2 regions of the Anoxybacillus sp. EFIL genome follow, and region 1 is predicted to be linked to the other one. Evidence: riboswitches for the same ligand, from Rfam matches in the RefSeq annotation. Region 1 holds a riboswitch; the other holds the start of a gene.
What was found. A riboswitch is a leader RNA that binds a small molecule or an ion and turns the genes downstream of it on or off. The one in region 1 is predicted to bind thiamine pyrophosphate.
Positions count from the first base shown of each region.

Region 1 (3,200 bases):
CCCTTTTGTACACACTCTCTTAAATAATCAAACGCATTCGCCACGACGAAATCGACGTTTGTAAATCCGTTTAGCTCAGCGTTTCTTTTTGCCGTTTCAATCGCATGTTCAGAAATGTCGACAGCGGTCACATGTTTTGCCCCGTATAAGCAGGCGTTTAACATAAATGAGCCGGTATGCGTAAAACAATCGAGCACAGTCGATTCGCTTGTAATGAGCGGCTTGATCGCGGCACGATTTTGGCGCTGATCGAAGAAAAACCCTGTTTTTTGCCCGTTTTCAATGTCGACAATATATTTCACGCCATTTTCTTCAATTTGTACGTTCGTATCGCACGTGCCGTACCAAAATCCTTTTTCTTGTTTCAGCCCCTCTAATTCACGCACGTGGACGTCGTTGCGCAAATAAATGGCTTTCGGCTGAAAGACGTCAAGAAGCGCTTGTAAAATCCATTCTTTTCTTTTTTCCATGCCGAGCGATAAAATTTGGACAACGAGCACATCTTCGTATTTATCGACGATGAGCCCAGGTAAAAAATCCGCTTCTCCATAAATGGCGCGACATGAACGAACGCCCGGAATCATGCGCTCGCGATACGCCCACGCTTGCCGAATGCGATTCATAAAAAATTGCGCATTTAATTCATCATTTGGATTTTGCGTTAACACGCGCACGATCATTTGTGATTTCGGGTTAATGTACCCTTTCGCTAAAAAATGACGTTGATGGTTATATACGTTGACGAAATCACCTGGTTCAACGTCCCCCTCAATATAGTCAACTTCGCTTTGAAACACCCACGGATGTCCAAGCTCGAGCCGCTTTTTTCTTTTTCGTTTTAAAAATACATTCGCCATACATTCCACTCCTGAACTATATATTCGCTACTTTAGCATACAGGAAGAACACGATGTGCGCAAATAATGGAGAAAAATATTTGACAAAACAATGAAATATGCTAATATTAGTGACAAAGTGAATAACGCAAATGCATTCCACTAGGGGGGCCTTTAGATAGGCTGAGATCAAAGTGTGCCTTTGAGACCCTTAGAACCTGATCTGGATCATACCAGCGTAGGGAAGTGGAGACGGTGCGAAGTGTGTCTATATGCCAATTTCCATCGTTTACAAACCACTTTCTTTGCGCAAAGAAAGTGGTTTTTTATTTTTCATGAGGGGGAGAGGAAATGTTGTTTTCAGAACAGTTGCGCAAAGCTGTCGATCCGATTTGGGAAGCGAGTTTTCAACATCCGTTTGTGACAGAGCTAGGAGAAGGAACGCTAGATTTACGTTGTTTTCGGTATTATGTATTACAAGATTCATATTATTTGACACACTTTGCGAAAGTGCAAGCGCTTGGCGGGGCGATGGCTGACGATTTACAAACGACCGCAAGCATGGCGAATCATGCGCAAAATACGTATGAAGCTGAGCTTCATTTACATGAAACGTTTATGAAAGAGCTCGGCATTACAGAAGAAGAAAAGGCGTCATTTGTTCCCGCCCCAACCGCGTATGCATACACGTCACATATGTATCGGGCAGCGTTTGCGGGGCACTTTGGTGATGTGTTAGCGGCCATTTTACCGTGCTATTGGTTATATTACGAAATTGGCGAGAGGTTGAAGCATTGTAAGCCGAATCATCCAATTTATGCGAAATGGATCGAAGCGTACGGCTCCGATTGGTTTAGACAGCTTGTCGAACAACAAATTGCGCGCTTAAACGACATAGCGAAAACAGTAAGTGAAAAAGAGTTGGAGCGAATGAAGCAACATTTTTGGACCAGCAGTCAGTATGAATATTTATTTTGGGACATGGCGTACAAATTAGAACGTTGGCCAATGGAAGAGGAGGATGTTTATGCAAACGAAAGGGCTTAAATTAACAGACGTATTAACGACCGTTGTTGTAGCGATTGTGTTTGGGATTGTGTATAAAGTGTGGGGACCGCTTTACTATGCGGTGAAACCGCTTGGGCTTCATCTCGATCAGCTTATTTATGGCATGTGGTTTATTGCTGCGACAGTGGCATATTTGTTGATTCGTAAGCCAGGAGTGGCGTTGCTTGCGGAAGTCGCTGCCGCCTCAGGGGAGTTTTTAGCTGGATCTGAGTGGGGACTAGAAGTGTTATTTTACGGTTTTGTGCAAGGATTGCTCGCTGAGCTTGTTTTCGCCGCTTTCCGTTATAAACGTTTCGACGTGGCGGTTGTGTCGCTTGCTGCCGTCGGTTCAACCATCGCTTCGTTAGTAGTTGATTTTTACAAAGGATATATCGATCAATTAGCGTGGTGGAATTTAACGTTATTTATCGGTGCGCGTTTCGTTGGAGCGATCATCATTGCGGGGGTATTTGCTTATTCGCTTGTCAAAGCGCTCGAAGCGACAGGTGTGACGCAACTGTTGCGCCCGACGACAAAAGAAGATTACGACTCGCTTGATAAATAGAAGGTGACATCGTTGATACACATTGAACAATTGCGGTTAAAGTTTCCGGGGGCGGAAAAACGGTTATTTACCGATGTATCGCTTTCGATCAAAAAAGGAGAAAAAGTGTTGCTTTTAGGTCCATCAGGGTGTGGAAAATCGACGTTATTACAAGTGATGGCGGGCATTATTCCACGCTCGATCGATGTGCCGATGAAAGCAAAAGCGCTTCATATTCCAAAGCAAGTCGGCTATGTGTTTCAAGATCCGGATGCGCAGTTTTGCATGCCGTACGTCGATGAAGAAATTGCGTTTGTCCTTGAAAATCTCGGTGTGCCACGTGCGGAGATGAAAGAAAAAATCGAGCGCGTTCTTCAACGCGTGCGCCTTCGTCTTCCGCACGTTCATGTGCCGATTCAAACGTTATCGGGAGGAATGAAACAGCGGTTAGCGATTGCCTCTGTCTTGGCGCTTGACCCGGATGTGTTATTTTTAGATGAACCGACAGCGCTTCTCGATGAAGAAGGAACAAAAGCAGTATGGGAAACGTTAAAAGAAGTAGCGGACGACCGAACAGTTGTTATCGTTGAGCATAAAATTGATCATATTCTCGATTTTGTTGAGCGCATCATTTTGTTTAACGAATGTGGTGAAATGATTGCCGATGGCCCAACGGATCATATATTTTCGACGTATCGTTCGTTTATTGCCGAACAAGGCATTTGGTATCCAGAAGTGTGGGAGATGTACGAAAAGCCAAAAACAGCGCAGCA
Region 1 covers NZ_SDLH01000010.1:51,012-54,211, reverse strand. The annotation lists gene ES017_RS13260 (class I SAM-dependent rRNA methyltransferase) at 1-857, opposite strand, end outside; TPP riboswitch at 991-1,098, shown strand; gene tenA (thiaminase II) at 1,188-1,883, shown strand; gene ES017_RS13250 (ECF transporter S component) at 1,858-2,448, shown strand; gene ES017_RS13245 (ABC transporter ATP-binding protein) at 2,452-3,200, shown strand, end outside.

Region 2 (3,200 bases), on a different contig from region 1:
TTTTGTGCACTAGGATGCCCTTTTGCTAAATCGGCAGCATGAGCAGCGATTTTATAAGCGATAACACCTTGACGGACATCGTCTCTATTTGGCAATCCGAGATGTTCTTTCGGAGTAACATAACAAAGCATCGCCGTGCCGTACCACCCAATGATTGCTGCACCGATAGCTGAGGTGATATGGTCATAACCTGGTGCAATGTCAGTAGTTATTGGACCTAATGTATAAAAAGGTGCCCCGTGACAAATTTCTATTTGTTTGTCGACATTTTCTTTAATTTTATGCATTGGAATATGTCCCGGACCTTCAATCATGACTTGAACATCATGCTCCCAAGCAATTTTTGTCAATTCTCCAAGTGTTTGCAGCTCGGCAAATTGAGCTTCGTCGTTTGCATCCGCAATCGAACCAGGGCGCAATCCGTCCCCAAGTGAAATAGCGATATCGTAAGTTTTTAAAATCTCACAAATCTCCTCAAAATGAGTGTATAAAAAGTTTTCTTCGTGATGTGCTAAGCACCATTGCGCCATAATGGAACCACCGCGAGAAACGATCCCCGTCGTGCGATTGACTGTTAAAGGAATGTAACGAAGTAATACGCCAGCATGAATAGTAAAATAGTCGACCCCTTGTTCTGCTTGTTCGATTAATGTTTCACGATAAACGTCCCATGATAAATGTTCGACAACTCCATTGACTTTTTCTAATGCTTGATAAATAGGGACAGTACCAATTGGAACAGGAGAATTGCGAATAATATATTCTCGAGTCTCGTGTATATGTTTTCCTGTTGATAAATCCATGACAGTATCAGCGCCCCAGCGGATCGCCCAAAGCATTTTTTCAACTTCTTCTTCTAAGGAAGAGGTGACAGCTGAATTTCCGATATTTGCGTTAATTTTCACGTGGAATTTACTTCCTATAATCATCGGTTCACTTTCAGGGTGGTTAATATTAGCTGGGATAATTGCTCTTCCTGCCGCCACCTCTTGACGAACAAATTCGGGATCCATTTGTTCGCGAATTGCGACAAACTCCATTTCAGGTGTAATGATCCCTCGTTTTGCATAGTGCATTTGTGTAACCGTTTTTCCTTTTTTCGCGCGCATCGGTTTGCGTTGAAAAGGTAAGTTCGCATTAGGAAACCTTCCTTCATACTTTTCGACATCGCCGCGTTCGACTATCCATTCTTCTCTTAACGTTGGCAATCCTTTATGAATATTCGGTTCAAAAAGTGGATCGGTGTACGGTCCGCTTGTATCATAAACGCGAATCGCCCCATTTTCTAATATTGTTGTTTCTGTTTTTGTTGGCGACAGTTGAATTTCACGCATCGGAACACAAACATCTTTTCGACTTCCTTGCACGTACACTTTTTTACTTGAGGGAAATAACATGTTGGAAAATAAATTGTTCATTCTTATTCGCTCCTTTTCATTTTTTAATAGGAGCAATGCCAACACGTAAAAAAATCAGGTTCCATAAAAAGAACCTGATTTTGTCCGCAAATAGTACAAGCGAATGACACTCGCACCATCTACTTCCCTACGCTGGCATCACCCAGATCAGGTTCAAAGGGTCAAAGAACTTTTGCGCGTCCTTCTCTCAGTCCAAGCTATTGGACACCCCTAGTAGATGCAAAATTATGAACTTTAAAAATAATCTAGCATATGATAAAAATATTGTAAAGTATATATATTCGAAAATATACTTGATGGTGTTTGTATTTTAGAAGTAGCGGTAATGGAGGCATTGAAGGAGAGGGGATAAGAAACATGGAAAACGTACTTTCTGAACGGGCCGTGTTGATGTGGCGAATGTATGAAGTTATTCGTTTATTTATTTTTCTTCTCTTATACGTGATTGTTCATTTTTTCGTTCCTATGTGGGTTGTTTTGGGACTCGTTTGCTTATGGATTGCTGATGCGATTTTGTTTGTTTTTTTCGTTCCGCGCTGGAAATGGGAACGCTGGCGATATATCATTCGTGATCGAGAAATTGAACTCGAGCACGGGGTATGGATTCGAAAGCGTACGCTTATTCCCATCCATCGCGTTCAACATGTTGATGTAAAGCAAGGTCCGTTAGCACGAAGGCAAAAACTGGCTTCACTTTACATTTATACAGCGGCAACTGCGCACGAAATTCCATTTCTTGATGAACAAGAAGCAGAGAAGTTGCGTTACTACATTTCCTCTTTAGTGAAGGAAGATGAAAATGATGCATGAAAAGAAACGGTTGCATCCGATTGCGATTGTTATTTATATAGTTAAGCGGTTAAAGCAAGGACCGTTTTTGGCGCTTGCGTTACTTCTAGCAATAAAAAAGAAAACAGGTGATCCTTTCGTTGATTGGATGCCTTTGTTTTTATTTCTTTTTTATGCTATGCTCGCTGGGTATATGTCGTGGCGGCGATTTACATATCGTTTACAAGAAAATGACATGTATATTGAACAAGGGATATTTGTAAAAAAGAAACGGTATATTCCATTTGATCGTATTCAAGGTATTTCACATTCGTCAGGGGTGTTACAGCGGCTTGTAGGTGTTGTGCAAGTACATATTGAAACAGCTGGCAGGCAAATGGATGAACCAGAAGTAATACTTTCAGCGGTTTCCATAGAAGAAGCAAAGCAAATAGAGCGAGCGGTGCATCACAAAAAACGAGAAAACATATTTATAGAAATAGAAGATAAGACGGATGCCATATTTACACTTCGTTTTCGCGACGTATTGTTTTTATCTATCACAAGTGGTGGTGCTTTTGGAGTCATTGCAGCGATTGGTGCATTTTTTTCTGAGTTTGATGATTTCATTCCGTTTGAACGGCTAAACATATTTTTTCGCGCTGACGATACAGCTTCTACACTTGTCTTTTTGCTTGTCGTTTTTATGATCGCTTACGTGTTGTCTGTGATCGGTCATCTTTTTCGCTATATGAATTTTACGGTTGTCAAACAAAACAAAACGATAACGATAACAACAGGATTGCTGCAAAAAAAGAGCATTTCTACATCGATTGAGCGCGTTCAAGCCATTGCAGTGAAGGAAAGTCCGATTCGGTACTTGTTCGGTTATGTTTCTGTTCACCTTATTCATGCCGGAGGGGCACTTGATGATGGAAAACATGGCAGTCTCGTGTTGTTTCCGCTTGTTCGTCAAAATGAAGTCGTGTCTCTCGTTGCGACGTGCTTTCCTAA
Region 2 covers NZ_SDLH01000005.1:18,108-21,307, forward strand. The annotation lists gene thiC (phosphomethylpyrimidine synthase ThiC) at 1-1,418, opposite strand, end outside; TPP riboswitch at 1,526-1,640, opposite strand; gene ES017_RS09010 (PH domain-containing protein) at 1,776-2,228, shown strand; gene ES017_RS09015 (PH domain-containing protein) at 2,218-3,200, shown strand, end outside.
Region 2: linked by a shared signal. The riboswitch ahead of thiC (phosphomethylpyrimidine synthase ThiC) and the one ahead of tenA (thiaminase II) in region 1 are both predicted to bind thiamine pyrophosphate.